Regions from separate parts of the Oerskovia sp. Root22 genome, predicted to be linked through region 3. Evidence: riboswitches for the same ligand, from Rfam matches in the RefSeq annotation. Region 3 holds a riboswitch; each other region holds the start of a gene.
The links. A riboswitch is a leader RNA that binds a small molecule or an ion and turns the genes downstream of it on or off. The one in region 3 is predicted to bind thiamine pyrophosphate.

Region 1: linked by a shared signal. The riboswitch ahead of thiO (glycine oxidase ThiO) and the one ahead of thiD (bifunctional hydroxymethylpyrimidine kinase/phosphomethylpyrimidine kinase) in region 3 are both predicted to bind thiamine pyrophosphate.
Region 2: linked by a shared signal. The riboswitch ahead of thiC (phosphomethylpyrimidine synthase ThiC) and the one ahead of thiD (bifunctional hydroxymethylpyrimidine kinase/phosphomethylpyrimidine kinase) in region 3 are both predicted to bind thiamine pyrophosphate.

What each region holds. Positions count from the first base shown of each region.
Region 1 covers NZ_LMIL01000007.1:711,865-721,971, reverse strand. Annotated here, with positions in the region: gene moeB (molybdopterin-synthase adenylyltransferase MoeB) at 1-348, shown strand, start outside; gene ASE15_RS08085 (thiazole synthase) at 435-1,271, opposite strand; gene thiS (sulfur carrier protein ThiS) at 1,348-1,659, opposite strand; gene thiO (glycine oxidase ThiO) at 1,743-3,053, opposite strand; TPP riboswitch at 3,060-3,137, opposite strand; gene thiE (thiamine phosphate synthase) at 3,345-3,965, shown strand; gene guaA (glutamine-hydrolyzing GMP synthase) at 4,039-5,616, shown strand; gene ASE15_RS08060 (DUF2314 domain-containing protein) at 5,817-6,509, shown strand; gene ASE15_RS08055 (glycosyltransferase family 4 protein) at 6,514-7,677, opposite strand; gene ASE15_RS21835 (hypothetical protein) at 7,817-8,578, shown strand; gene ASE15_RS08045 (hypothetical protein) at 8,728-9,432, opposite strand; gene ASE15_RS08040 (PspC domain-containing protein) at 9,429-10,107, opposite strand, start outside.
Region 2 covers NZ_LMIL01000011.1:383,759-393,865, reverse strand. Annotated here, with positions in the region: gene ASE15_RS17140 (sensor histidine kinase) at 1-1,247, shown strand, start outside; gene ASE15_RS17135 (response regulator transcription factor) at 1,244-1,906, shown strand; gene thiC (phosphomethylpyrimidine synthase ThiC) at 2,009-3,754, opposite strand; TPP riboswitch at 3,745-3,854, opposite strand; gene ASE15_RS17120 (hypothetical protein) at 4,450-5,811, opposite strand; gene ASE15_RS17115 (ABC transporter ATP-binding protein) at 5,808-6,443, opposite strand; gene ASE15_RS17110 (peptidoglycan-binding protein) at 6,434-7,513, opposite strand; gene ASE15_RS17105 (hypothetical protein) at 7,604-8,134, opposite strand; gene ASE15_RS20965 (hypothetical protein) at 8,660-9,178, opposite strand; gene ASE15_RS17090 (hypothetical protein) at 9,237-9,821, opposite strand; gene ASE15_RS17085 (hypothetical protein) at 9,803-10,107, opposite strand, start outside.
Region 3 covers NZ_LMIL01000007.1:23,720-33,826, reverse strand. Annotated here, with positions in the region: gene pheS (phenylalanine--tRNA ligase subunit alpha) at 1-739, shown strand, start outside; gene pheT (phenylalanine--tRNA ligase subunit beta) at 739-3,324, shown strand; gene ASE15_RS04970 (SDR family NAD(P)-dependent oxidoreductase) at 3,329-4,177, shown strand; gene ASE15_RS04965 (YceI family protein) at 4,399-5,067, shown strand; gene ASE15_RS04960 (hypothetical protein) at 5,093-5,461, opposite strand; gene ASE15_RS04955 (DUF389 domain-containing protein) at 5,566-6,552, opposite strand; gene ASE15_RS04950 (HEAT repeat domain-containing protein) at 6,586-7,413, opposite strand; TPP riboswitch at 7,555-7,655, shown strand; gene thiD (bifunctional hydroxymethylpyrimidine kinase/phosphomethylpyrimidine kinase) at 7,647-9,257, shown strand; gene ASE15_RS04940 (hypothetical protein) at 9,323-9,595, opposite strand; gene ASE15_RS04935 (quinone oxidoreductase) at 9,592-10,107, opposite strand, start outside.

The DNA.
Region 1 (10,107 bases), 690 kb from region 3:
GGAGCTGGCCCGGCCCCGACGAGCCTGACCCCCCGCGAGCTCGCCGCCCGCCTCGCCGACCCCGACGACGACCTGCTGCTGCTCGACGTGCGCGAGGACTGGGAGACGCAGATCGTCGGGATCGACGGCGCCCGCGTCGTGCCGAGCGGGGTCTACGCCGGGCCGGACGCGCGGGCCGCGCTCGCGGACCTTCCCCGGGACCGGACGGTCGCGGTGCTGTGCAAGGTCGGGGGCCGGTCGGACCGGGTCGCGGGGCTTGCACGAGCGGTGGGCGTGGACGCGCGCAACGTCGAGGGCGGGGTCCTGGCGTGGGTGCGGGACGTCGAGCCGGGGCGCCCGACGTACTGATCGCTCCGCTGAGGTAGAGGCCTGCCGTCGAGGTAGAGGGCCAGAGGCCTCTACCTCGACGAGAAGCCTCTACCTCGGCGAACCGGTCACAGCGCCAGGTCGAGGTTCCCGCCGCCCAGCACACCGGCCCCCGTGAGACCGGCCGCCAGCCCGGCGCCGCCCGACCCGGTCCGGCCCACCATCCCGTCGACCGGTGAGCTCGCGAGCGCCTGCTCGCGCCGCGGGATGCGGCCCGCGAGCGCGGCGAGGCGCCCGGCCTCGACCGCGAGCCGCATGGCCGTGGCCATCCGCACGGGGTCGGCCGCGCGGGTGACCGCGGTCGCCAGGAGAACCCCGTCGCACCCGAGCTCGAGGGCGTGCGCGGCCTCGGACGCGGTCCCGATCCCCGCGTCCAGGATCACGGGCACCCGGGCGGCCGACGCGATGGCCGCGATGTTGCGCGGGTTGAGGATGCCGAGCCCCGACCCGATGGGCGCACCGAGCGGCATGACGGCCGCGCACCCCACGTCCTCGAGGCGGCGCGCGAGGATGGGGTCGTCGTTGGTGTACGGCAGCACCGTGAAGCCGTCGCGGACCAGGGTCTCGGCGGCCTGGACGAGCCCGATCGGGTCGGGCAGGAGCGTCACGTCGTCGGCGATCACCTCGAGCTTGACCCAGTCCGTGCCGCAGGCCTCGCGCGCGAGGTGGGCCGTGAGGACTGCCTCCTTGGCCGAGAAGCAGCCCGCGGTGTTGGGCAGGGCGCGGATGCCGAGGCGGTCGAGCAGGCCCCAGATGCCGGTCTCGCCCGCACCCCCGTCGCCGCCCGCGCCACCCGACGGACGCACCCGCGCGACGCGGCGCATCGCGACGGTCGTGAGCGCGGTCCCGGACGCCACGAGGGCGTCCTCGAGCGTCAGCAGGTTGGCCGCGCCGCCCGTGCCCATGACCAGGCGGGAGCCGAGGGGGACGCCCGCGACGACCAGGGAGTCGTCGGGTGCGCGGTCCGTGTCCTGCCTGGTGTCAACCACCCTGCACCGCCGTGACGACCTCGACACGGTCGCCGTCGCGCAGGGTCGTGGACGACCACGTGCTGCGGGGGAGCACGGCGTCGTCGATCGCGACCGCGACGCCGCGGGGGACGTCCCCGGTGTCCCCGACGAGCTCGGGCAGGAGCGCGGCGACCAGCGCTGCGACGGTCGTGGGGGCGGTGAGCGGGTAGGGCTCGCCGTTGACGAGGGCGCTCGCGGTCGAGCGCGGGTGCACGGTGATGCCTGCGGGAGGGGTCGTCGGCCGCGCGCCGGTCGTCGTGGACGGGGGAGTCGGGTGGGTCATGTGGTCCTCCGGGAGGTGGGAGCCGAGGTAGAGGTGTGCCGTCGGGGTAGAGGGCCCCACCCCGCTACCTCGACGCGAGCCCTCTATCTCGCGGGGGTAGGGGTGGGCGAGAAGCGCAGGGGGTCGATCGCCGCGACCGCGGGCGGCAGCGGCTGGCCGGTCAGGACCGCGTCGATCGCTGCCCCCGTGACGGGGGCGAGCAGCACGCCGTTGCGGTAGTGGCCCGTGGCGAGGACCAGGCCGGGGACGGTGGTGGGCCCTAGGAACGGCAGGTTGTCGGGCGTGCCCGGGCGCACGCGCGGGGTGACCTCGACGAGGGCCAGCTCGTCGAGCCCGGGCAGCAGGGCGCGCGCGTCGCGCAGGAGCGCGAAGACGCCGCCCGCGGTCGCGCGCCGGTCGTCGGGGTGCTCCTCGCTCGTCGCGCCGACGACGACCTCGCGGTGCCCGCCGGGCCCGGGCGTACGCGGTACGACGTACACCGGACGCCCTTGCACGATCCCTCGCACCACGTGGTCGAGCGTGAACCACGCGGGGGCGTCGAGCCGCAGCGTCTGCCCCTTCACCGGACGGGTCGGGGCGCACACCTCGGGGACGTCCGCGAGCAGGTCCCCCGAGTCCGCACCCGCCGCGAGGACCACGGTCCCCGCGCGGTGCTCGACGCCCGCGTCGTCGAGCGCCCCGGTCACGGGAGAGCCGGGTCCGGACGCGCGCAGCAGCCGGACCGCCCGGCGGCGCACGACGGCGGCGCGCGGGTCCCGCGCGAGAGCCGCGGTCAGCGCGCGGTGCACCGCGCGGGGATCGACCTGATGGTCGCCCGGTGCCCAGAACGCACCGGCCACGCGCGGCCCGACGAGCGGTTCGCGCTCGCGCGCCGCCGCGACCGAGATCTCGGTCGAGTCGAGCCCCCAGGCCTCCTGGAGCGCGCGCACGCGGCGCCCGAGCGCCAGGTCGTCGCCGTCGTAGGCCAGCGTGAGCGTGCCGGTCGCGCGCAGCCCGACGTCGAGCCCCGAGTCCGCCTCGAGCTCGGCCGCGAACGCTGGCCACCGTGCCGCCGAGTCGGCGCCCAGGCGCAGCGCGGTCTCCTCGCCGAAGTCGGCCTCGGTCACGGGCGCGAGCATCCCGGCCGCGGCGTGGGTCGCGCCGTCGCCCGGGGCCGGGTCCAGGACGGTCACGCGCAGGCCAGCACGCGAGGCCCGCCAGGCCGCGGTGAGCCCCACGATGCCGCCGCCCACGACGAGGACGTCCGTGGCGCCGTCGGGCGTGGTGATCGTCGTCCGGTCGCCGGGCGCGACGCGCCTCACGGGGCCCGACGGCGCCGCGCCCCCCAGGCTCCCGTCGCGCCCCGGCGGACGCGCGGGCAGGGCGGGGTGGTCGGTGGACAGGGCTGCGCACATGCGCTCGCTCCCTTCGCTGGCATGACCCAGATCAGGTTCGACGGTCGGCTCTCGCCCTCTCAGCCCCGTGCGGGGCTCCCGTGCTTCGCGACCACCCTACAACGCACGCCGGCCACGCTCGGGGCGTGCCCACGGGCTGCGCCGCGACCGTGTCCCGGGCGGGCCGCGCCTATCCTGGGCGCCGTGACCACTGCTCCGACCGGCGACGCCGAGCCCCGACAGCACACCTCGCCCCAGCGCACCAGCCCCACGGCTCCTGCCGGGCGGGCCCGCCCGGCGGCCGTCGAGCGCCTGCGGGCGGCCCGGCTGTACCTGTGCACCGACGCCCGCGAGGAGCGCGGCGACCTCGAGGACTTCCTGCACGCGGCGCTCGCGGGCGGGGTCGACGTGGTCCAGCTCCGCGACAAGGGGCTCGACGTCGCGCGCGAGCTCGAGCTGCAGGAGGTCGTCGCGCGCGTCGCGACCGAGCACGGGGCGCTGTGGGCGGTCAACGACCGGGCCGATGTCGCCCTCCTGACGGGAGCCCCGGTGGTGCACATGGGTCAGGGCGACCTGCCCGTGCCCGCGGTGCGGTCGCTCCTGGGTGCGGGCCCGCTGCTGGGCCGCTCGACGCACTCGCTCGCCCAGGCCACGGCCGCCGAGGCGGATCCCGAGGTCGACTACTTCTGCGTGGGACCGCTCTGGGCGACGCCGACCAAGCCGGGGCGCGACGCCGTCGGGCTCGACCTGCTGCGACAGGTCGCCGCGACGGCGCCGACCACGCCGTGGTTCGCGATCGGCGGTGTCGACGCCGCGCGGCTCGACGAGGTGCTCGACGCGGGGGCCGAGCGCATCGTCGTGGTGCGTGCGATCACGGGCGCGGCCGACCCCGAGCGGGCCGCTCGCGAGCTGCGCGGACGGCTGCCCGCCTGACGCGCGCAGTGATCCCCGTCGCACGTCGTGGACCGATGCCGGGGATCGGCGCCGAGCCAACTATCCTGGGCTGGTGACACCCACCCCCTCAGCCCCCCGGCCCGTATTGGTCGTCGACTTCGGCGCACAGTACGCCCAGCTGATCGCGCGTCGCGTGCGTGAGGCCAAGGTGTACTCGGAGATCGTCCCCCACACCTTCACCGTCGAGCAGATGCTCGCCAAGAACCCGGCAGCGATCATCCTGTCCGGTGGTCCCTCGTCCGTGTACGCGCAGGGTGCGCCCTTCGTGGACCCCGCGCTGTTCGACGCCGGCGTGCCCGTCCTGGGCATCTGCTACGGCTTCCAGGCCATGGCCAAGGCGCTCGGTGGCACGGTCGCGCAGACCGGCCTCAGCGAGTACGGCGGCACGGCCGTCGAGGTCTGCCAGGCCGGTGCGCTGCTCGCGGGCTCGCCCGACCAGCAGACCGCCTGGATGAGCCACGGCGACGCCGTCCACGCGGCCCCCGAGGGCTTCGAGGTCCTCGCGACCTCGGCCGGCTCCCCGGTCGCAGCGTTCGAGGACACCGGGCGTCGCCTCTACGGCGTGCAGTGGCACCCCGAGGTCAAGCACTCCCCGCTGGGCCAGAAGGCTCTCGAGAACTTCCTGTACCAGGGCGCGGGCCTCGCCGGCGACTGGACCCCGGGCAACGTCATCGCCGATCAGATCGCGCTCATCCGCGAGCAGGTCGGCGACGCGCGCGTCATCTGCGGCCTGTCCGGAGGCGTCGACTCCTCGGTCGCCGCGGCCCTCGTCCAGCAGGCCGTGGGCGACCAGCTCACGTGCGTGTTCGTCGACCACGGCCTGCTGCGCGCGGGCGAGGTCGAGCAGGTCGAGCGCGACTTCGTCGCGGCCACGGGCGTCAAGCTCGTCGTCATGGACGAGAAGCAGCGCTTCCTCGCCGCGCTCGCGGGCCACTCGGACCCCGAGACCAAGCGCAAGATCATCGGCCGCGAGTTCATCCGCGCGTTCGAGCAGGCGGCGCGCGACATCGTCGCGGACGCGGGCGATCACGGTGGTGAGGTCAAGTTCCTCGTCCAGGGCACGCTGTACCCGGACGTCGTCGAGTCCGGCGGCGGCGAGGGCACGGCCAACATCAAGAGCCACCACAACGTGGGCGGCCTGCCCGACGACCTGCAGTTCTCGCTCGTCGAGCCGCTGCGGGCCCTGTTCAAGGACGAGGTGCGCGCCGTGGGCCGCGAGCTCGGCGTGCCCGAGGTCATCGTGGCCCGTCAGCCGTTCCCCGGCCCCGGGCTCGGCATCCGCATCGTCGGCGAGGTCACGGCCGAGCGCCTGGAGATCCTGCGCGCAGCGGACGCGATCGCGCGCGAGGAGCTCACGAAGGCCGGCCTGGACGACGAGATCTGGCAGTGCCCCGTGGTGCTCCTGGCCGACGTCCGCTCGGTAGGCGTCCAGGGCGACGGCCGTACCTACGGTCACCCGATCGTGCTGCGCCCCGTCTCCTCGGAGGACGCCATGACCGCGGACTGGACGCGCCTGCCGTACGACGTCCTCGCGATCATCTCGACGCGCATCACGAACGAGGTCAAGGACGTCAACCGCGTCGTGCTCGACGTGACGAGCAAGCCGCCGGGCACCATCGAGTGGGAGTGACCTCCCGCTGAGCCGTGAAGGGCCGGCCGCGCAGAGGAATCTGCGGGGCCGGCCCTTCGGCGTTCCTGGGCCGTTCTCGTCCGGGGTGGACGGGAGCCCGACGGCGGAGCGCGCCACATGCGGACGGCCTGCCGGTCCTGCGGTACCTTGCCCGTCATGGACCCTCGCGCAGCCCGCCCTCGCCTCGTCGTGGACCGTTGATGCTCGGCCGCTCCCGGCGGTCGCAGGTTCCCGCGCTCGACGAGCTCGTGGTCTCGAGCGTCGAGGTCCTGGAGCTCGGGCTGCCGGTGACCCGGGTCGTCCGGTGGCGCGACGGATGGACGTACCTCGCTGCGGTCGAGCCCGACACGTCACAGCCCGTGCTCGTGCACTTCCAGGACGTGCTCGTGCTCGATCCCGGGCTCGCGAGGCTCCCGCTCCGTCGGGCGCAGGTCGCCATCCGGGCCACCCGCGTCGGCACGGTCGGGCCGTGGGCCGTCCTCGGGCCGTACAGCACCCGGATCGTGGAGCAGATGCTGGGCGACGGCACGTTCGACCGCAAGCAGGACGGGATGCTGAGAGACCTTCCGGAGGACGGCGGCCCCGGGTCACGGCCGGACCCCGAGCCGTGGTCGCTCCGCGACGTCGTCGCCTGGAACGTGCAGCACCCCCGGACGTACCAGGTCCCCGAGGACACGTCGGGCGTGATCCCCGGAACCCTTGCCAAGCTCGTGTTCCTCCCCGACGAGGGGATCGGGGAGCGCATGTGGGTGCTTGTGACGGAGGTCGACGGCGATCGCATGGTCGGCGTGCTCGACAACGACCCGGCCGCCGTCGTGGGCCTGCTCGCCGGCGACCGGGTCGAGTTCGAGCGCCGGCACGTCCTGGACCTGGACACCCGACCCACGGGCTGACCGGTCAGTCCCGCGCGGTGCGCCCCACCCGTTCCTCGCGGTACGCCGCCGCCTTCTCGTACGCCTTCTCGACGTCCGCCAGCACGCTCGGCCATCCGCTCGACGGCCGGACCTCGCGGTTGTGCGCGACGATCCGGTCGAGCAGGCCGTCCTGCGTCACGAGCCGCACGATCTGGTCCGTCATCTCGGCGTCGTCGGCGGCGAGCAGCCCGTCGACGCCGTCCGTGAGCCGCTCGGCCACCCCTGACTCCTTGCGGGTCACCACGGCGAGCCCCGCTGCCTGTGCCTCGAGCGCCGCGATGCCGAACGACTCCTGGACCGCCGGTGCCAGGAACACGTCGGCGCGCGAGTAGAGGCGCTTGAGCTCGTGCGCTCCGAGGCGCCCCGGGAGGCTGACCGTCGACGAGAGCCCGTGCTCCTTGACGAACCGTCGGGCCGCGTCGAGCTCGGGTCCCTCGCCCGCGATCGTCGCGAACAAAGCATCGTGGGGGAGTCGCTCGACGGCCTGCCGGATCGACTCGAGCAGGGGGAGCACCCGCTTGCGCGGCGCGAACCGGGTCGCGGCGACGACGTGCACGGCCTTGCCCTCGCCGCGCGCGCCCCTCTCGACGCGCGGCACGGCCCACTCGTCGAGGTCGAGCCCGTTGTGCAGGATCTCGACGGGCACGCCCGGCCCCGCGATGCGTCGCAGCGGGGCCGCGGTCAGCTCGCTCACGGCCGACGGCAGGATCGGGAGACGCGACCAGTGCGTGACGCGGTCGAGCGCCGCGAACCAGCGTTCGGCCGAGCCCCACACGCTGTGCACGGTCAGGACCGCGGGCAGCCCGAGCCGCGCGACGGGGTGGAGGGACGCCTGCACCGACGGCGTCAGGACGCCCATGTGCAGGTGCACGACGTCGGGCCGTGACGCGCGCAGGCGGCGCGTCACGTGGTGGGCAGCGCGAGGGTGCACGGGGTAGCCACCGGGGATCCGGGCCGCGACGCGGTGGATCGTGACGCCGTCGTGCACCTCGGTGCTCACCCCGTGCTCGCCCCGCGCCGCGGGCGTCGTGGTGATCACCTCGACGGCGTGGCCCGCCGCGGCCTGCTGGGCCGCGAGGCGGCTCACCTGGGTCTCGATGCCGCCGAGAAGGGGCAGGTAGCAGTCCGTCACATGGGTGATCCTCACCCCCGGATTCTCCCATCACGCGGTGTCCGACCTGCCCGTGCGTGCGCCGTTTCGACGTCGAACAGACCTTTCGTCCGGCGGAAACGACGAAACGTCGCTACGTTGACACCAAAGGTCCGGCTCGGGGAGGGATACCGCAATGTCCAGCACTGTCACGGTTCGGCCCGCGAAGGGCGTAGGAGTCATCGGGCTCCTCAGCGTCATCGCAGGGATCGTCATGATCATCGCGGGTGGTGTCACCTGGGGTGTCGTGTCCTCGCAGCTGTCGGCCGAGGACATCACGGTGTCCGACGACGCGTCGTTCCTCGCGGGGGCCCACGTCAGCGGTCCGTTCTCCGCCTACGCGCAGGCCGAGGTCATCAACAAGCACGCGCTCGAGATGAGCGACGGCCAGACCTACGCCGAGCTCCCGCAGGACGACGAGCGCCGCGCCACGGTCATGAACGCGTCGTTCCTGCGTGCCTCGCTCTTCACGTCGGTCGTCGCGTTCGGCGTCGCTGCCCTCGTGATCGGCCTGGGCATCATGTTCATCCTCATCGGGATCGCGCTCCGCAAGATCGCGAGCGGTCCGGCGGTCGCGGTCGAGACGCCGGGCGGCTACACCTCGGGCGGCGGTCTGTCGTCCGCCGCACCGCCCGCGCACACCCCCGCGCACGCGGCGCCGGCAGCGCCCGTGACGCCCGCCCCGACGACGCCCACGACGCCGGCACCCACGACGCCGCCGGTCACGCCGCCCACCCGCACGTCGACCCACACGGCTCCCGTCGAGGAGCCCAAGAGCCCGGGCGTCCCCACGACCCAGGTCCCGCCGGTCGTCGAGCCCAAGAGCCCGGGCGTCCCGCCGACCGGTACCGACACGCCTCCCGCAACACCCCCGACGGAGGGCACGCCCCCGCGCTGAGGCACTCTCGCACGGAAGCACGACGGCGGCGCACCGGTCCTTCGACCGGTGCGCCGCCGTCGTGCTCACCTCTTCCGGTGCCGAGTGCATGGTTCGGCTGCGACACGCCGGGCGTGTCGCAGCCGAACCATGCACTCACGCGAGGACGGTCACCGGTGGGCTCGTTCACGGGCGCTGCGCCGGCTGCTCGACACGATCGAGCCGACCACGAGCACCAGGCCCGCGACGCTCAGCAGGGCGATGAGCGCGACGTCCAGGTCGTACGTCGCGCCGAGGGCCAGGGCGAGGATGCCCGCGCCCACCGCGACGATGATGAAGCCCCACACGACCGTGCCCACGCGCAGGCCCCGGTTGCGCGGGTCCTCGCCGGGGACCGTGCTGCTGGGGGCGAGGTTCGCCTTCTGCTGCGCCGTGGTGTTCCACTGCGCGGCCGGGTCGACCGCAGGGGTGGGTGCCGGGGCCGCTGCGGGAGCTGCTGCCGCCGGGACGACCGGTTCTGGGGTGACCGGCGCGTCCTGCACGGGGTAGGCCTGCGTGTGCGTCGGCGCCGCTTCCCAGACAGGCAGTGCCTGAGTCGGGGGAGTCACGGGGAGAGCCTGGGTGGGCTCGGCGGCGGGCAGCGCCTGGGTCGCCTCGGTCCGGAACAGCTCGTCGGCCAGGTCGGCCTCGGACGGAGCGGCCGCCTCCAGGACCTGCGTCGCGTCGGGGTCGCCGTCGGCTTCGTCGGCCCCGGCTCGCGCCTCCTCGGTGGCCTCGCTCGGCGTGACCGCGAGCTCGATCGTCGGGTCGACCGGGGGGAGGGCCTGAGTCTCGTCGCTGTCGTCGGACTCGTAGGGGGTCTTCTCGGTGGTCATGATTCCTCCCGGATGGTGACGTCTCCCGCGGCGACGTCGACCTCGAGCAGGAGCACGGGGTCGGCGCCGTCGGAGACGGAGTCGGTGGTGAAGGTGTACGGGCGGGTGTTGACGCCGTTGACGCTGCGTCGCTCGCCGTCGACGGTCCAGGTCGCGTTGCCCGCGAGGACGCGGACCTCGGCCTCGACCGGGACGCCCGAGGGGACGATCACGGTCAGGTCCCCGGCCCGCAGGTCGACGGGGACGACGACGGGGTCCTCGCCGACCGCGCTCAGGTCGAGCCGGCTCAGGTCGACGACGGGGTCGCCGAACGTGAAGGCGAACCCGTTCTCCGCGTCCTCGACCGAGGTGACCGTGTAGGTCGAGTCCGACGCGCGGCCCTGGAGGTTCACGTCGAAGCGGTCGACCGAGCTCCAGCCGGCGATCGGGAGCGCGATGATCGTCGCGACGATCGCGAGGCCACCCAGGGCTCCGCTCGTGCGGCCACGCAGGCCCGAGATCACGACGCCGAGGCCGAGGAGGATGATCGTCGCGCCGATCCACGTGTAGAAGAACGGCACGTCGATCACGTCACGACGCTCGAGCAGCATGAGGACCGCTGCGCCGAGCAGGCTCACGCCGAGCGTGATCCCGACGATCGCGGTGCCCGGGCCGCGGGGGCGCCGGGCGGCGCGG
Region 2 (10,107 bases), on a different contig from region 3:
GCCGTCGGGCCCCTCTGCTCGCGCTCGCGCTGACCGTGGTGGGCCAGGTCGCTCTCGTGCCCGTGCTTCCCGCCTTCGTCTCGTTCCAGGCGCCCGCGACGCTCGTCGCGGCCTACTCGGTCGGTGCGTACGCTCCGCGCCGCACGGCCCTGTGGGCGGCCGCGGCCGCAGCGGGCGTGCAGGTCCTGCTGAGCTTCGTGCTCGGCGGGCCCGTGCCGATCACCTCGACGGGTCCCGCGCCGGTCGCGGTCCAGGTCTGGGGCGGCCTCGCGTCAGCGCTCCTGACCTACGTGGCCTCGGCGCTCGTGGGTGCGTACGTCGGCACGCGCCGCGAGCTGTTCGCCCAGCTCCAGGGGCGCGTGGCCCAGGCAGAGCGCGAGCGCGACATGCTCGCGGCGCAAGCCGTCCTGGAGGAGCGCGGCCGCATGGCCCGCGAGCTGCACGACGTCGCCGCGCACCACCTGTCGGGGATCGTCGTCCAGGCGGCCGCGGCCGAGCGCCTGGTCGACCGCGACCCCGAGCGCGCCAAGGAGTCGATGCGCTGGATCCGCACCCAGGGGCGCGAGACGCTCGACAACCTGCGCCTGGTCGTCGGCATCCTGCGCAGCTCGTCGCAGGCCGGTCCCGGCGAACCGGGCGAGGACGCCCCGGCCGCACCGCAGCCCACGCTCGACGACGCGGGCGAGCTGCTCGACCTCGCACGCAGCGCTGGCGCCGAGGTGCGTGACGTCCGTCGAGGCTCGCCGTTCGGGCTCTCCCCCGCCGTCCAGCTCACGGTGTACCGCGTGCTCCAGGAGGCGCTGAGCAACGCGCGCCGCCACGCCCCGGGGCGCGCGATCGAGGTCGTGACCGACTACCAGCAGGCCGCGCTCGTCCTCACGGTGACCAACAGGTTGCCGGTCGCGGCGATCTCGGGCGGCCGGACCGGTCGGAGCGCGGGCCGTGACCTCGATCCGCGCGAGGGGCACGGTGCCCCGGCGGCCGCTGCGGTGTCCGACAGGTCGACCAGCGCGACGGCCGTCGCCCAGGCCGCGCCCGGGCACGGCCTCATCGGCATGACCGAGCGCGCGACCCTCGTCGGCGGGACGCTCAGCGCGGGCACGGTCCCGGGCGACGGCTGGCGCGTCCGGCTCACGGTCCCCCGGCCCGCAGCGGCCGAAGCGGCCGCTCCCACCCCCACCATCCCCGAGCGCTCGGCGACGTCCACGGACGAGCCGGGCTCCGCCGTCGGGCAGGAGGCCCCATGACCCGAGTGGTGCTGGTCGACGACCAGGCCGTCGTCCGCGCAGGCTTCACCGTGATCCTCGAGAGCGAGGGCTTCGAGGTCGTGGGCGAGGCGGCGAACGGCTCGGACGCCGTGCGCGTCGCGCGCCGCGAGCGCCCCGACGTCGTGTGCATGGACGTGCGCATGCCCGGTGGGGACGGCATCACGGCGACGCGCGCGCTCGCGGGGCCCGGCGTCGTCGACCCGGTCCCGGTGCTCGTGGTGAGCACGTTCGACCTGGACGACTACGTGTTCGGCGCCCTGGAGGCCGGGGCGAGCGGGTTCCTGCTCAAGGACGCCGAGCCCGACGTGCTGGTCGACGCGGTGCGGCGCGTGGCGTCGGGCGAGGGTCTCGTCGACCAGACGCTCACGCGGCGCGTGATCGACGAGTTCGCCCGACGGCGGTCCCCCGCCGCGCCCGACGAGGTCGCCTCGGGCCTGCTCACCTCGCGCGAGCACGACATCCTGGCGCTGCTGTGCCGGGGGCAGTCGAACGCCGAGATCGCGGCGACGCTCTACCTCGAGGCGAGCACCGTGAAGTCGCACCTGAGCCGCATCATGACCAAGACGGGCATGCGCGACCGCGTCCAGCTCGTGGTGTGGGCGTACGAGCACGGGATCGCGGCGCCCGGCACGAGCTGACCCCGCCCGACCCCGCTGAGTGCGGAGTACTCGTCGCCGATCGGCTCGTTCGACGACGAGTACTCCGCACTCAGCGGTCGGGCAGGTGGCCGAGGCAGCGGCTCAGCTGCCCGCGACCGGCAGGTAGACCCGGCCGCCCGCGTCCGTGAACTCGCTCGACTTCTCCGCCATGCCGGCCTCGATCGCCTCGACCGACGTCAGGCCGTTCTTCTCGGCGTACTCGCGCACGTCCGCGGAGATCCGCATCGAGCAGAACTTGGGCCCGCACATCGAGCAGAAGTGCGCGGTCTTGGCGGGCTCGGCCGGCAGCGTCTCGTCGTGGAAGGCGCGGGCGGTGTCGGGGTCGAGGGAGAGCGCGAACTGGTCGTGCCAGCGGAACTCGAACCGGGCACGGGACAGCGCGTCGTCCCGCAGCTGCGCACGCGGGTGCCCCTTGGCGAGGTCGGCGGAGTGCGCCGCGATCTTGTACGTGATGACCCCCGTCTTGACGTCGTCACGGTCGGGCAGCCCCAGGTGCTCCTTGGGCGTGACGTAGCAGAGCATCGCGGTCCCGGCCTGGGCGATGATCGCGGCCCCGATCGCGGACGTGATGTGGTCGTAGGCGGGCGCGATGTCGGTCGCGAGCGGTCCGAGCGTGTAGAACGGCGCCTCCTCGCACAGCTCCTCCTCGAGGCGCACGTTCTCGACGATCTTGTGCATGGGGACGTGCCCCGGGCCCTCGATCATGACCTGCACGCCGTAGGACTTCGCGACCTTGGTCAGCTCGCCCAGCGTGCGCAGCTCAGCGAACTGGGCCGCGTCGTTGGCGTCCGCGATGGACCCCGGTCGCAGGCCGTCACCCAGGGAGAACGTCACGTCGTAGTCGCGCAGGATCTCGCACAGCTCCGCGAAGTGCGTGTACAGGAACGACTCCTGGTGGTGCGCGAGGCACCACGCGGCCATGATCGAGCCGCCGCGGGACACGATGCCCGTGACACGGCGCGCGGTCAGCGGGACGTAGCGCAGCAGGACGCCCGCGTGCACGGTCATGTAGTCGACGCCCTGCTCGGCCTGCTCGATCACGGTGTCGCGGTAGATCTCCCACGTGAGCTTCGCGGGGTCCCCCTTGACCTTCTCGAGCGCCTGGTAGAGCGGCACCGTCCCCACGGGGATCGGGGAGTTGCGCAGCACCCACTCGCGGGTCTCGTGGATGTCCTTGCCCGTCGAGAGGTCCATGAGGGTGTCGGCGCCCCAGCGCGCGGCCCACACCATCTTCTCGACCTCCTCCTCGATCGAGGACGTCACGGCCGAGTTCCCGATGTTCGCGTTGATCTTCACGCCGAACGCCTTGCCGATGATCATGGGCTCGATCTCGGGGTGCCGACGGTTGGCCGGGATCACCGCCCGGCCACGCGCGACCTCGTCGCGCACGAGCTCGACGTCGACGCCCTCGCGGGCAGCGACGAAGCGCATCTCGTCGGTCACGACCCCGGCGCGCGCCCAGGCGAGCTGCGTCCGGGCGCCGCCCGTACCGCGCTCGGTGGGGACGACGTCGGGCCGGAGCCAGGACGCCCGCAGGGCGGGCAGGCCGCCCGCGAGGTCGAACGCCGCGGGGTCGTCCGACTCGGTGTAGGGGCCCGAGGTGTCGTACAGGTCCAGGTGCTCGCCGTTGCTCAGGAGCACGCGGCGCTCGGGGACGCGCAGGTGCTCCTCGCCCGGGACCGGGTGGTGGACCTTGGCGGACCCCGCGATGGGTCCGGTCGTGATGGTGTGCGCGGACGACCCGGTGGTCGCGGCGGGCACGGTGGGTGCAGCTGGTGCAGCGGCGGCGGGCCCGGTGGTTGTGGGCACAGCGGTCTCAGAGCTCATTGCTCTCTCCCTACGTCGGCATGATCCGAACAGGTTCGAACGGTCGGCGGCGCTGAGCCGCCCTCTCAGCTCGCTGCTGCGAGCTCCCGTGGGTGTGTGTGGAGTTGTGGGTCGTGCTGGTGGTGCGGTGGTGCTGGGTGGTGCGGTCGTCACCGTAGCGCACGGCGCCGGGCGTCGGCGCACCTGTCCCGCGTTCGGCGCTCACGGCCTCACTGCTCGAGCAGCGACCTCGGTGATCTGTCCGTCCTCGGCGATCGTCCTCACCAAGTCGACGTCCGTCGCCTGCCCGAGCGCGAGGACATCCGGTACCCACTGACCCTCGTTGGCAACAGGCGCCGCCGAACAGCCAACCACCAGCACACTCAGCAGGCCAGTGGCGACGCCAGCCAGGCCGACCTGCATCGCAAGGTCGGCCTGGCCAGAACAGATCGGGTTCGCTCAGTGAACCACGTCGAGGTAGCGGTAGGTGATCAACGAGGTCGTGATCGTGCCGGTCTGAGAAATGCTCCTTGCAGATGCCCACCCGCCATAGACCGTTGCACCGCTGCCGGTCGCGGGGTTCTTCCATGACATTCCTGCTCGCGCGCTCGAGCAAGTGTCGTTCCTCACCTTGGAACGCGTGGGCGACTCTACGGCTGTTCCTCACACCCGAGCCCACCGTCCCGGCCCCTCACGAATCTTGCAGCTCTCTGTACTCACCTCTCCTTGAAGTACTTGAAGAGGTGCTTCTCGCGGGTCGTGAGCGCCCCGGCCACGGCCCCGACGAGCACCGCTCCTGCTCCGGCGAGGACGGTCCGCATGCCGATGATCCAGGTGCTCACCTGGTCGGTGGCGAGCCCGTCACCTCCGGCTCCCGCGAGCCACCACAGCGCGGGGACGGTCACGACGATCCCGGCACCGGTCCAGGCGGCGGTCTCGAGGAGCATCTGCCAGGTCAGGGCGGCACGCGGGACCCGGGCGTGCAGGGCCGCGGCGAGCTCGAGGCGGCGCAGCCGTATCGCGACGTATCCCAGGGCCAGGCCCAGGGCGGCCGTGGCGATCGGGGTGGGCTCGGTCAGGCGGCCGGAGAACTCGGCGCTCGCGTCGTAGGTCGCACCGAGCCGGCCGTTGAGCTGCTTCTGGGTGGGTTGCACCTCGGAGGACGGGTCGGCGACGACAGTCGTGCGCAGGAGCGTCGCGGTCTCGGGGTCGACGGGCCAGATCTCGACCCAGCACGAGTCGAACAGCCCCGTGGCGGGTACGGGAGCGACGGCTGCGTAGCCCAGGGCGCGGTCGCGTCCGTCGTCGGGGTACGGGTAGACCGCGCCGAGCCGCGCGGGCCCGGTGGTCGTCGCGATCGAGTCACCGGGGACCGCGCCGAGCGCCTCGGCCAGGTCCGCGGACAGCCACAGGCCCGCCCCGGCGACCCGTCCGCGGTCGAGCGCGCCGAGCAGCCCAGGGGTTGCTTCGAGGCCGGTGAGCTCGCTCGAGGGGAGGTTGAGCGCCCGCAGCGGTTCCCCGGTCCGCAGGGCGCCGGCCGCGTTGACGCCGTCGACCCTGGCGAGGGCCTCGCAGCGTGCCCCGTCGACCTGCCCGGTAGCCTCGAGGATCTGCACGCTCGCGCCCGCGTCGCGGTACTCGCGGGCTCCCTCGATAACGCCGACGATCGCCCGCACGTCGACCGCGGCCAGCGCGCCGACGACCACCACGAGCACCGCCGCGAACAGGGTCGCGCGGGTCGTGCCGGTCGCGACACTGCGCCACGCCTCGGACACCACGGACGCGGCCCGCATCGTGCGAGTCCGTCCGGCCCGTGCAGGTTCCCCGCCGTGCCCGACGGCGCCGCTCACCTCCGCGCGGGGGTGCGCTCCGTCGTCGGGCAGGGTGGGGGCGTCGAAGCCGAGGCTGGCGGGCAGGCTCGACGTGTCCGGGGGCGCACCGACGTTGAGGGCAGCGCCGTCGTCAGGCGAAGTGGACGCTCCTGCGGGCGGGTCCTGACGACCGGGTCCTGCGGGGCGGTGAGCGTCGCCTGGGGCAGTCGCGAGACCGGGCCGCGCGCCGTCGTCGGGCGTGATCATGCCGCGTCCTGCGCGTGCTGGAAGTCGGCGAGGTCGATCACGCGCGTGCAGGCGTCGCGCGTGTGCGGGTCGTGCGTGGCGACCACGACGATCGAGTCGTCCTGGGCGATGCCGGCCAGGACCTCGTTGACGGTCGCGGCCGTGCGCAGGTCGAGCTGCGCGGTGGGCTCGTCGACGAGCAGCAGGTCCGGCGCCAGGGCCACCGCGCGCGCGAGCATGAGCCGCTGGGCCTCGCCACCGGACAACGCCCGGAATGGGCGGTCCGCGACGGGCGCCAGGTTGAAGCGCGCCATGATCTCGAGAGCACGGGCCTCCGCGTCGGGACGGCGCAGACCGCGCGCAAGGAGCGGGAGCACCACGTGGTCCAGGGCCGCCCGGCGCGCGACACCGTGCGGGTTCTGGAAGACCCACCCGGTCGTGGCGACGCCCAGACGCTCGACCTGCCCTTGCGTGGGGCGCTCCCAGCCCGCGACGATGCTCAGCAACGTCGACTTGCCGCTGCCCGAGGGGCCCACGAGCGCGACGACCTCTCCCGGTACGACCTCCAGGTCCAGCCCGGTGAACAGCAGGCCCGTGCCGGGAAAAGCGTGCCCCAGATCGGTCCCGACCAGCCGCTTGCCCCCTACCGGCACGTCTGCCCCTCGGCCTGCGAGGTCAGCTCGACCTCGGTCGGCGCCGTGGCGGCGTCGAGGCCGTCGAACGTCACGAGGGTCTGCCCCAGGCTCGACGCGACGACCGTCACGGGGTACGCCGTGCCGTCCGCTGACACGCACCCCGCGGCGCCGCTCAGCGCGAACAGCGCCCCGGGCGGCACGACCGAGACGTCCAGCGGCGCGGCGAGCACGTACTCGAGCGTCAACGGCTCGGAACCCTCGGAGCGCTGCCAGCCGGCGAACTCCATGCTGCCGCGCACGGCCTCGAGGAACGCCGGATCGGTGACCACACCGCCCTCCCCGACGAACGCACTCAGCTCACCCAGACGCAGCACCCGGTCACCGGGCGTGACGTTCGAGAGCGTGTCCGACAGGCCCAGCGAGACCAGCGTCCCGGCCGTCGTCGCGAACGCCTCCTCGGACGTCGCGGCTCCCACGGGCACCTCGCACGTCTTCACCGTGACCGACGTCGCCGGGAGCCACAGCACCGAGGCGACCGGCAGGTCGCCGGTCGGCTTGGCCACGCCCGCGGCCTTGAACAGCTTGGTCACGGCGGCCTTGGTCGCGTCACCGTACGTCCCGTCCGCACTCACCTTGTGCCCGAGGCGAGCGAGCTCGACCTGCAGGGCCTTGACGTCGTCACCCTTGGCCGTGGGAGCCAGGTCCCGCCACAACGGGATCGACGTCGCGAGCGCCACGACCGGACGGTCGTCGACCGTGACCGGGCTCGATCCCGACTCGATCACCGCCCCCGGGGCGCACACCGAACGCGTGACCTTACCCGTGTCCGCCACCTGGAGCGTTCCCTCCTCCGCGACGACCGGGGTGACCTTGACCCTGCGCGCATCGTCGAACACCTGACGCGAGACCGGGACCGCCGCAGGCGGCGTCGAACTCCGCACACTCTGCGGCTCCGACTGCGGCGCCAACGCCATCCCCGCCGTGACACCTCCCGCGAGCAGCACGACCGCCGCGAGCGCGAGCACGCCTGCACGGGCTGCTCCTGAGCCGGCCGCCTTGGGCCGGGCGGGGCGTCGATCTCTGGTCACTGCTGCTCCTCGAGCTACTGCTGATGGCGTTCTTGGTGCGGGTGGACTTGGGCTGCCGGGATGTCTCTCCCTGTCATCGAGCAGCCCCGATCATCTGTCGGCCATCGCGCCCAAGGGGTCGTCCTCACACCGCAGCAGGTCCGGTGCGCCGGGATCGGTTCCCGGCCTCTTCTGCGCCAAGAGGTCCTCCTTGTACTGCTCACCCGTGTACGACTCGTCGACGACTTTGAACTCGCGGAGGCACTGCGCGATCAGCTCGTTGAAGTCCACCCTGTTCGGGTTTGTCACGATCTGCCGGTACAGATTCTCGACGGGATCCAACCCAGTGCTCTCGCCGCACGTCGTGAACGCCGACTCGAGTTCGTCGGTCCACTCGCCCGCAGTCTGATAAGACTCGAGCCCGTTTTCATCCACCCAGGTGGAGGCCGCGAAACCCAGGTCGCCGAGGCAGGCCAGGTAGGTGTCCTGCACCTCCCGATACTCCAGCTCCTCGATGACGCCGTCCTGAGCGACGTCCTGCACGAGCGCGACGGGCGACAACGACGCGAGAGCGCGAACATCCGACTCCCAGGGCGACTCCGACTGCTCGTCCTCACCAGCGGTACATCCGCTCAGGAGCACGCCCAGGGCGAATGCGGCTCCCAGACAACCCACTCTCCGCACAATCACACATCCTCTCCAGAGGCCCGAGCGGCCGACCCCGCAGAAGGTCGGCCGCTTTGGCAACACCCACCATCGGAAACGTCAGGGAATCACCCCGATGTGTCGGTTGGTCACCCACGACGGCGTAACCGACCCGGTCGACCTGGCCTGGCCCGCGAGCGCGTACGTGGACCATGTCGTCACCTTCGCGCCTGTCGCGGGGTTCTGATACGTCATCCCGGCTCGGGCCGCTGAACAGGTGTAGTTCGTCACCATCGCGTACCCCGGCGTGCTCGCGCTCGCGTGCAAAGCCCCCCCTTGAGGAGGCCCTGCACAGCTAGACTGGCAACACCCGACCCCATCCCGCAAAGGGATTCGTCAGGACTTCTCACTATGTAAACGGCACGTACGGTCCGTGACAACGAAACCACCTTCAACGCACCTCCCTCCCCACGGACTGCTGGCCAATCTCATCATGTGGAACCCTCGCGGTCGGGCGAGGTTTCACGGCGTATCCATGTCGAGCCCCGGCTGAAGCACCTCAGAATCGTCACCATCGAGCGTGACGATGACAGGATCCGTCCCCAGGAGACCGCGTTCCTCGAGCATCCGGGTGGTCGCGGCCAGGGCATCGGCTGCAGTCGGTTCATGCAGGCAGGTCGCGTCGATGTCCTCCACGTAGACGACCCCCCACCCCTCCGACGCCACGCCTGCGTTGTCGGTCGCGCAGGAGAAGACGTGTCGTGAGATCGCCCAGACGGGACGGTCGAGCTCCAGACTCCAGGTCTCCGTGAACTTCCATCCGGCTGATTCAAGGAGCTCGTCCACTTTCTCCATGCCTCGCGCCATGACTCCAGGAGACGAATGGAATCCTGGCGGCACGACATGGGTGTTCACCGCCGCGTCCTCGAGCAACGCCGCCACCTCGTCGGCCGAGAGAGGCTCTCCTCGATCGCTCTGGAGGTTCACCCGTGGAGACGAGCACGCGGCGAGGACCAGAGCGAAGACCAGAGCGAGCAGCACGCCGCCAGCCCCTCGGGTAAGTTCACCGTGACGGCAGCTCACCCGAGGGGCTGACGGGTCAGAACGACGTGTCGTCAAGGCAAGCGATGACGGTTTCACGAAGTTCCTCGGAAGGTCCGTTCGAATCGGCATTTGACAGCGAATAGCTCTCGAGATCCTCAGCCCGTGCGGACTCGGGCGCGACACCGTGCCGAATGAGGCAATCAACCGCGTTCTGCCGGTAGTCACCACCTTCCGGATTCGATCTCACCGCCGCGTAGAGCGGTTCGATCACCGACGTCGATCCGACCTCGCACTCAAACGCCTTCTCGGAAGCAGCTTCGGTCTCAGCCGCGTTTGACGCATCGACACCCGGGTACTCGATACGCATCCCGTGCTCACCGAATGTCACGAGATACCCCAGGTCCTCGACACATCGCTCGAACCTCTGCCTGGCCTCGTCCAGCTCCGCCTCAGCGATCTCGTCGTCCTCAAGGACTTCCCGCTCGAAATCGGTCGTGGCTTGGTTGCGCGCCTGAGCAAACTCGGCCGCGAACCGACCCTCGGACTCTGACGGCGCCGTCGAGCACCCGCCCAGCACAACCAGTGCGGCGACCACCACCCAAGACGGCCCTCTACTCACTCTCAGGTCGAGACCTTCCACGCGGACGTCGCACCACGGAAGATCGCCTGCCCGTAGTTCTGGGTGCGCATCCAGCTCGGATAGGTGCTGGTCACCGAGTACCCGTTCGACCAGTAGGCCACGTCATCGACGGGTGCGCCGGTCGCCGTCTTCCCGGTGAATCGCGCACGCGACATCCCACAGGTCCCGGTGAACGTTTCGGTGAATGTCGGATAGCCGTTGTTCTGGAAGATGCAACCGTACGGTCCGGTTGCCGCCTGCGCCGGAGCCCCCGCGACGACGACTCCGCCGAACGCCACCACCGTGG
Region 3 (10,107 bases):
CGCGGGGGCACGGCACCCGCTCGAGACGCTCCAGGAGCGCGCGGCCGACTTCTTCACGGCCATGGGCTGGGAGATCGCGGAAGGGCCGGAGATCGAGGCCGAGTGGTTCAACTTCGACGCCCTGAACTTCGGTCCGGACCACCCGGCCCGCCAGATGCAGGACACGTTCTTCCTCCAGACCCCGGCGGGACCCGACGGCGAGCCGGGCGAGCCGTCGAACCTGGTGCTGCGCACGCACACGTCGCCGGTCCAGGCCCGCACGCTCCTCGAGCGCGAGCTGCCCGTGTACATCGCGTGCCCCGGCAAGGTGTTCCGCACCGACGAGCTCGACGCGACGCACACGCCCGTGTTCCACCAGGTCGAGGGCCTCGCGGTCGACAAGGGCCTGACCATGGCGCACCTGCTCGGCACCCTGGACCACTTCGCGAAGGCGATGTTCGGTCCCGAGGCCCGCACGCGCCTGCGCCCCTCGTTCTTCCCCTTCACCGAGCCCAGCGCCGAGATGGACCTGTGGTTCCCCCAGAAGAAGGGCGGGGCCGGCTGGATCGAGTGGGGCGGCTGCGGCATGGTCAACCCGAACGTCCTGCGCTCCGCAGGGATCGACCCCGAGGTCTACTCGGGCTTCGCGTTCGGCATGGGCATCGAGCGCACGCTCATGCTGCGCCACGGAATTGCTGACATGCACGACATGGTGGAGGGCGACGTCCGCTTCTCGACCCAGTTCGGAATGGGGATCTGATGCCGAACATCGTCATCGACTGGCTCGGCGAGCACGTCGAGCTGCCGGCCGACCTGACGGCCGAGACGCTGGCCGCCGCGCTCGTGAAGGTGGGCCTGGAGGAGGAGGCGATCCACGGGTCGTCCGTCACGGGTCCGCTCGTCGTGGGCCAGGTCGTCTCGGTCCAGCCCGAGGAGCAGAAGAACGGCAAGGTCATCAACTGGTGCCAGGTCGACGTCGGGGCGCACAACGTCGACGGCGTCCCGGTCGCCGAGGGCGGGACGCCGCGCGGCATCATCTGCGGCGCGCACAACTTCGGCCCGGGTGACCGGGTCGTCGTCGCGCTGCCCGGTGCCGTGCTGCCCGGACCGTTCCCCATCGCGAGCCGCAAGACCTACGGCCACGTCTCGGACGGCATGATCTGCTCGGCCAAGGAGCTGGGGCTGGGGCAGGACCACGACGGCATCATCGTGCTCGACCGCTACGGGTACTCCCCGGAGACGGGCTACGACACGACGCCCGGCACGGACGCGCTCGAGCTCCTGGGCCTCGGCGACGAGGTCCTCGAGATCAACGTGACGCCGGACCGCGGTTACTGCTTCTCCTACCGCGGCGTGGCACGTGAGTTCTCGCACTCCACGGGCGCGGCCTTCACGGACCGCGGCCTCCCGTCGGGCGACCTGCCGGGCGTGACGCCCGACGGCTTCCCTGTCGAGGTCGAGGACGACGCCCCGATCCACGGCGTGACCGGCTGCGACCGGTTCGTCACGCGCATCGTGCGGGGCATCGACCCGCAGGCGCCGACCCCGGCCTGGATGCAGCGCCGCCTGACGCAGGCCGGCATGCGTCCCATCTCGCTCGCGGTCGACATCACGAACTACGTCATGCTCGACCTCGGCCAGCCGCTGCACGCCTACGACCTCTCGAAGGTCGCAGGCCCGATCGTCGTGCGCCGGGCGCACGCGGGGGAGCGGCTCACGACGCTCGACGGCGTCGACCGTCGGCTCGACGTCGAGGACCTGCTCATCACCGACTCGCCCGAGGGCGCTCGTGCGTCGCGGGTGCTCGGGATCGCGGGCGTCATGGGTGGGGCCTCGAGCGAGGTCGGCGAGACCACGACCGACGTCCTGGTCGAGGCCGCGCACTTCGACCCGATCACCGTCGCGCGCTCGGCCCGTCGCCACAAGCTGCCCTCCGAGGCGGCCAAGCGCTTCGAGCGCGGCGCCGACCCGGCGCTGCCGCCCGTCGCGGCCCAGCGCGTCGTCGACCTCCTCGTCGAGCTCGGTGGAGGCACCGCGGACTCCGCCGTGAGCGACCTCAACACGGTCGCCCCCGTCACGCCCGTCGTCTTCCCGATCGGCGAGGCCGAGCGGCTCGTGGGTGTGGAGTACACCTCGGAACAGGTCCGCGGCGTCCTCGTCGAGATCGGCTGCACGGTCCGCGACCTCGACGGCGGCACGACCCTCGAGGTCACCCCGCCCACGTGGCGCCCGGACCTGACCGGTGCGGCCGAGCTGGTCGAGGAGATCGCCCGCCTCGTCGGCTACGACAAGATCCCGTCGATCCTCCCGCCGGCCCCGGCTGGCCGTGGGCTCACGACCGCGCAGCAGCTCCGCCGCTCGGTCGCGCGCGCCCTCGCGGAGGCCGGGTTCGTCGAGACGCTCAGCTACCCGTTCGTGAACCCGCAGGCGCACGACGACCTGCGCCTTCCCGTGGACGACGAGCGTCGTCGCGCGCTGCGGCTGGTCAACCCGCTCGCGGACGACCACCCCGAGATGCGGACGAACCTGCTCACGACGCTGCTCGGCACGCTCAAGCGCAACGTGGGACGCGGTAACGCAGACCTCGCGATCTTCGAGATCGGCCTCGTGACGCGCCCGGTCGCCGGTGCGCCCGCGGCGCCGCAGCTGCCGGGCGGCGTCCGCCCGAGCGAGCAGGACCTGACCACGTTGCAGGCCGCGGTCCCGCCGCAGCCGCGCCGCGTCGCGGGAGTCCTCACGGGGCAGCGCGACGCCTCGGGCTGGTGGGGCGCAGGTCGCGCCGCCGACTGGACCGACGCGCTCGCGGCCGCCGAGCTCGTGGCCGACCGTGTGGGCGTGGACGTGGTGGTCGTCGCCGACCACGACCACGCGCCGTGGCACCCCGGCCGGACGGCGAGGCTCGAGCTGTCGGACGGGACCGTCGTCGGGCACGCGGGCGAGCTGCACCCCAAGGTGCTCGAGACGCTCGGCCTGCCCGCGCGGACCGTCGCGTTCGAGGTCGACCTGGACGCCCTGATCGCCGCCGCCCCGGAGCAGCCCGTGCAGGCGGCTCCCGTCTCGTCGTTCCCGCTCGCGAAGGAGGACCTGGCGCTCGTCGTCGACGCCTCCGTGCCGGCCTCGGCCGTGCGCGCCGCGATCGAGGAGGGGGCGGGCGACCTGCTCGAGGAGCTCGCGCTCTTCGACGTCTACACCGGCCCCCAGGTCGGCGAGGGCAAGAAGTCCCTCGCGTTCTCGCTGCGCCTGCGCGGCACCGACCGCACCCTGACCGCGGAGGACTCCGCGGCGGTGCGCGCCGCGGCCGTCGCCGCGGCGCACGAGAAGGTCGGGGCCGAGCTGCGTGGCTGACGTCGTGAGCGTCGCCCCCGCGCGTACCGCCCTCGTCACGGGCGGTACGCGCGGGATCGGCCGCGCGGTCGTGCGGGGGCTCGCCGAGGCGGGCCTGGACGTCGCGGTCCTGGGTCGGGACGCGTCCCGCGTGGACGACGTCGTCGCGGAGGTTCGCGCGCTGGGTCGCCGTTCCGTGGGGCTGGTCGCGGACGTCGGTTCGCCCGCGTCGGTGGACGCGGCGGTCGCGCGCGCCGAGGCCGAGCTGGGCGGGATCGACCTCCTGGTCAACAACGCCGGGCGCATCGATGCCGAGGTCCCGCTGTGGGAGGCGGACCCCGACGAGTGGTGGTCCGTCATGGAGACCAACGTGCGCGGGCCCTTCCTGCTCGCACGCGCGGTCGTCCCCCGGATGCTCGCCCGCGGCGGGGGCCGGGTGGTCGACCTCAACTCCGGTGCGGGCTCGCACGACATGGACGGTGCGAGCGCCTACAACGCGAGCAAGACCGCGCTGCTGCGCATGGGGTCGAACCTGCACCTGTCGGGTCATGCCCGGGGGCTGCGGACGTTCGAGGTCTCGCCCGGGGTCGTGCAGACCGACCTGACCGCGTCCATGGACATGCACGTGGGACGCACCGAGTGGACCCCGGTCGAGCGGACGGTCGAGATGATCGTCGCGGTCGCGCGCGGAGAGCTCGACGCGTGGTCGGGGGCGTTCGTCCGGGTCACGCACGACTCTCCCGAGTCGCTGCGAGCCGCGTCCGCCGCCGCCTCCGGCTCGACGGACAGCGTGCCGGGACCGGACGCGCGTCGGTTGCGCGTGACGCGGTTCGGTGACGACGACCCGATGCCGGGGACGCTCCCGGCGCGCTGAACCCGGGCCGCTCGCTTCCCGCGAGCGATCAGAAGGGCCGTTGCTCCTCCGGGAGCAGCGGCCCTTCTCGTCGTCCTCCGTGGTCGGGAGGTGGCCAGGTTCACCCTGCGAGTAGTTGAACTTTCTACTACTCATGGGGAATGCTCGAGGGGCACACCGACCCGGTCGGTGCGGACACCGCCGTTCTGCACCTGCGAGAACGAGCGAGAGGCCCTGCCCGGATGACGATCGACCACCCGACCCGGTTCTGGAACGGCATGACGATCCCGGATGCGGGGACGTTCCTGCTGGACGAGGCCCACAAGCGGGTCGGGTTCCTCGGCAAGCACATGATGGTCTCGCCGGTGCGCGGTGAGCTCACGCGTGCGAGCGCCACGATCGTCGTCGGGGCCGACCCCCTCGCGTCCACGGTCTCCGCGACCATGGACGCGACGAGCCTCACGACCCACCACGACGAGCGCGACGGGCACCTGCGCAGCGCCGACTTCCTGGACGTCGAGCGATTCCCGACCGTCGAGTTCCGCAGCACGTCGGTGCGCTGGCAGGGCCCGCAGGACGACGCCATGCTCAGCTGGGCGCGCCTGCGCAACCGTTCGCCCGAGCGCTCCGAGGTCCCTGCGGCCAGGATCCAGGGGGCCGGTGCGGGGCACTTCGTCGTGAGCGGGCTGCTCACGATCCGGGGCGTGACCCTGCCGATCGATCTGACCATGCAGTTCGGCGGGGCGCGGCGAGACCCGTACGGCCGCGACATCTTCGGGTTCAGCGCCTCGGGCACGTTCGACCGCGAGGCCTACGGGCTCGTGTGGAACGTCGTGCTGGAGACCGGCGGGCTGCTGGTGGGCAAGAAGGTCGAGATCGAGATCGCCGGCGAGGCGATCCGGCAGGACTGAGCGACTGTCGCTCGTCGCGCGTTGGTCAGGAGTGGCGGCGTCCGCGGGACGCCCCGAACGGACCACCCACGAACAGCCCCAGGCCGAGCACGAACCCGAAGTCGTACCAGTTCCCGTTGTTGTGGACCTCGTAGATGTTCACCGTGTCGGTGAACAGCGAGATCACGAAGGTCACGGGCACGATGATGCCCTGCCACAGGCCCAGCCAGAACCCCGCCGGGCTGCCGTCCGCGGTGGGCGTCCCGACGTCGGGGTTGGGCCCAGGCGCGCACGCGGAGAGGACGAGGGCCGCGCCGACCAGTGCCACGGCGAGGACAAGCCGTCGACGGCCGCGGTCCGGAGCGACCTCCGAGCGGGGCCCAGGTGAGACGTCGTTCCCGTGCGTCGAGCTCATGACCGGCCTCCTCGTCGTGGGGCCGTCCTGGCCCACCTCCAGGATCCGCCGAGCATCGCGCGGGCTCAACCGCGCGGGCTCAACCGGGCGTGGCAGTCGGGCCGTCAGCCCGTCGCCGGCAGTCGCCTCGTCCCACCGATCACAAGCGTGACGTCGACGTCGACGTCGGCGAGCCCCGCCTCGTCGAGCGCTGCGCGCAGGGTGGCGGCATCGGCCTCGGGGGCCGGGCCGATCGCTTCGATCCTCAGGACCGACCCGCTGAACGAGATCCCGGTGATCGTCCAGCTCTCCTGCTCGGCCCACGCCTGGGCCACAGGGGCCGCGGCGATCTTGTCCGCGTTCTGCCGCAGGACGTGCTGGCTGATGGTGCTGAGGGGAACCGCGACGAGGAGCAGGGCAGCGGCGACCGTGACGAGGCTCGCACCCCGCAGGGGGCCGACGAACCGCTCGGTCTCGCCCGCGGCCGTGCGGACCTGGAAGAGCAGGAAGACGATCGTGCCGGTCGCGATGATCGCCGCGACGTTGGTCGCGAACAGCAGCAGCGCCCCCAAGGCCTGGTTCGGGGCCCCGGACTCGAGCGTGAGGCCGACGACCGCGAGCGGCGGGACGAGAGAGATCGCGATGGCGACGCCCGGCAGGGCGTCCGACACGTCGGCGCGCACCAGGGCGAACGCACCGACGGCCCCGGTCGCGAGCGCCGCGAGCAGGTCGATGAGCTGGGGCGTCACGCGGCCCGCGACCTGGCTGTTGGTCGCCGCGACGATCTCGATCGGGACGAACAGCCCGACGACGTACCCGGTCGCGACCACCCCCGCGGCGCCCGCGATGACCAGGAGCGCCGACGAGGTCAGGTTCCGGTGGTCGTTGAGGACGATCGCGAGCGCGGTCCCGACGATGGGCGTCATGAGGGGCGCGACGATCATGGCGCCGATCACGGTGGCCGTGCTGTCGGCTGCGACGCCCGCCGACGCGATGATCGCGGCGAGGATCAGCAGGGTCCAGAACGTGGCCTGACGCGACCGGGAGGACGGCCCCTCGCTGATGAACAGCGCGGACGTCATCCGCTGGACGTCGGCCGTGGTGACGCGCATGCTGCCTCCCGGGGCGTCTGAGTGTCCCCAGCATCACAGGGGGTCGGCGCTCGCGCTCGGTGTACCGGTGCGGACACGGCGCACGCGCTGCCAGGTCTTCAGGGACTTGCGTGCCGCGCTCGCGACCGTGCTGCCGTTCGCGATGGCCACGGTCTCCTCCGCAGGGTCTGCTGCGATGTGGAGCAGCCGCTCGTGGACACGCTCGCTCCCGGTCCTCCCGAGGGCACGGACCGCCCAGTACCGGGTGTCGACGTCGGGTGCGCACGCCTGGTCGAGGAGCCAGACCGACTGGACGGGGTCGATCGAGCCCAGGGCGTTCGCGACGTACCCCAGGAGCGGGAACCGGTGCTCGACGAGCTCGCGGCGCAGCGCGTCGACGGCGTCCGCGCCCCCGAGACCGGCCAGCGCTCCGGCCGCGGCCTCCCGCACGACGTGCTCGGGGTCGCGGAGCCGGGCGACGAGGTGCGGCACTGCCTCGTGCGCGTCCAGGTCACCGAGCACCTCGCAGCCGACACTCCGCTCGGAGGTGACGGGGGAGCCGAGCAGGGCGAGGGCGTAGGGGACGGCTCCCCGGAATCCCGCCCGAGCGCACGCGGCCGTGAGGTACCAGGTGGCCGAGACCCCGGACTCGAGGGCGCGCATCATCGCCGGTTCGAGCGATGGGTTCGCGAAGGCGTAGAGGCGGTTGAGAGTCCGCTCGAACGTGCCGATCGGGTATCGCTCGACGTGCAGCACGACGTCGCGCAGGGCGTCGACGGCGCCCTGGTCGTCGTCCATGGCTCGCTCGGCGGCGTCGTCGACCGCGTCCTCGTGGACCTCGGGGTCCGGGTCGAGGAGCCGGGCGACCAGGTCGTCGGTCATCGCGAGGCCGAGGGGCGCGAGCGACGACGGCGAGAGGGAGCGGAGCGAACCATGCGGTGAGCATAGAGGCGGGCGACGCCTCAGGTGCCGCCACCAGGCGGACCGCCGCCGGCAGGACGCCCCTCGCCCGCTAGAGTTCCCTGCCATGACACGGGGTGCCCGCTCCCACGAGCCGGGCTGAGAACACACCCGTCGAACCTGATCTAGCTAGCACTAGCGAAGGGATGTCGGCAATGTCGCTTGCTGCCACCGCACCTGTCCTGCCCACCCCCACCCCCGCACCTGCGCCGGGGACCCGGGGTGCGACCGAGCACGGCGTGTCGCCGGGGGCCGAGGCCTCCCGCCCCCGCGTCCTGTCCATCGCGGGCACCGACCCGACGGGAGGTGCCGGGATCCAGGCCGACCTCAAGGCGTTCGCGGCGCACGGCGCGTACGGCATGGCGGTCACGACCGCCCTGGTCGCGCAGAACACGCACGGCGTCCGCACGGTCCACGTCCCGGGTGCGGACTTCCTCACCGAGCAGCTCGACGCGGTCTCGGACGACGTCACGATCGACGCGGTCAAGATCGGCATGGTCGCCGACGAGCCGAACGCACGCGCGATCGCCGCGTGGCTTCGTCGTGTGCAGCCGCCGTTCGTCGTGCTCGACCCCGTCATGGTTGCCACGAGCGGCCACCGCCTCCTCGACGAGGAGGCCGAGCAGGCTGTGCGCGAGCTGGTCGCGCTCGCCGACCTCGTGACCCCCAACCTCCCCGAGCTCGCCGTCCTCGTCGGCGAGCAGGCCGCGACCACCTGGCCCGACGCCCTCGCCCAGGCGAGGCGCCTGCACGCGGCGAGCGGCGCCGTCGTGCTCCTGAAGGGTGGTCACCTCACCGGGGAGGAGTCGCCCGACGCCCTGGTGGGCGCGCGCGGGCCCGACGACGTCACGACCTTCGCGGCGGCCCGCATCGACACCGTGCACACCCACGGGACCGGGTGCTCGCTGTCGGCGGCGGTCGCCGCCCTGCGTCCCCGACGGGACGGCTGGGAGAGCGCGACGCGCGACGCGAAGACCTGGTTGACCGGCGCGCTGCGGGCCGGGGGAGCGTTGGCGGTGGGCACGGGCCGCGGACCCGTCGACCACCTGGCGCACCTGCCCACGCTGGGCAGGCAGGTGTTCTCCGAGGAGGCCTGGGAGCGGATCGAGGGGTGGCGCGAGGCCGTCGAGAGCATGGGGTTCGTGCGGGCGCTCGCGGACGGGAGCCTCGCCGCCGAGGACTTCGGGTTCTACCTCGCGCAGGACGCCGCGTACCTCGCCGAGTACTCGCGCGTGCTGTCGCGGGCGAGCCAGCTCGCGCCGACGCCCGAGGCCCGGCAGTTCTTCGCGGGGGCGGCAGTCGAGTCGCTCGAGGTCGAGCAGGCGCTGCACCGTGACTGGTTGGGCGAGCACGTCGGGATGGACCGGGGGGCGGTCGAGAGCGTCGACCCCTCTCCCGTGACCGCCGCCTACACCAACCACCTGCACGCGGCGTCGAACGGGTCGTACGCGGAGACCGTCGCGGCGCTGCTGCCGTGCTACTGGCTGTACTCGTACATCGGCGACGTCCTGGTGCGCCGGGCGGGGGACCTCGACGGGCATCCTTACGCGCGCTGGATCTCGCTCTACGGCGACCCGGCCTTCCAGGAGGCGACACGCACCGCGTGCTCGTTCGCCGACGAGGCCGCGCGCTGGGCCTCGCCCGCCGAGCGCGAACGTATGCTGCGCGCGTTCGAGCTGTCCTCGATGCACGAGTACCTGTTCTTCGAGCAGGGGCTGACCCGGCCGACCTGGCCCGAGGCGCCGGTCGGGGGCGCCGAGAAGTGAGCAGATGCCCCTGATCCGCCGCGAACAGGGGCAACTGCTCACTTCTCGGAGAACTGATCGGTGCCTCAGGCGCTCGTCGCCCCAGCCTCCGGGTACACGCAGTCGTAGCCGGGCGGCCACCAGCGCCACGACGTGCTGACCTGGTTCGACGACACGCCTGCGGGGCGCTCGGTGACGCACTGCGTGCGCATCTGGTCGAGCCCGACGGTCAGGTAGTACACCGCCAGCACGCCCGTGAAGACGACCATGAGGACGGTCAGCGCCAGCCGCAGGCGGCGGTCGGTGCGCCGGGTCGGTTCGTCCTCGCCGGGTCGCGGCGGGACCCAGTCCCAGCTCACGAGGCGGCGCCCGCCCCGGTGACAGAGCCTTCCTCGGTGGCCGAGCCCGCGGCAGGGTCGATCCCCGGGACGAGCAGCACCTTGCCGGTCGTCTCCCGGCCCTCCAGGGCGCGGTGCGCGTCGGCGGCGCGGGCGAGCGGGAACGTCGCGCCCACCCGCACGTCGAGGTCGCCCGAGGCCACGAGCGCGAAGACCTCGTCGGCGCGCTCGAGGAGCTCGGCGCGCGTCGCGGTGTAGTCGTCGAGCTTGGGGCGGGTCGCGAACAGCGAACCACCCTTGTTGAGGCGCTGGAGGTCGAACGGAGGCACCTGGCCCGAGGACCCGCCGAACAGCACGAGCATCCCGCGGCGGCGCAGCGACGCGAGGGAGGCCTCGAACGTGTCCTTGCCGACCGAGTCGTAGGCGACCGCGACGCCCCGACCGCCCGTGAGGTCGCGCACGATCGCGGGCAGCTCGGTCGTGAGGTCGTCGAGCTCGGCGTAGTTCACGACGTCGGACGCCCCGGCCGCGCG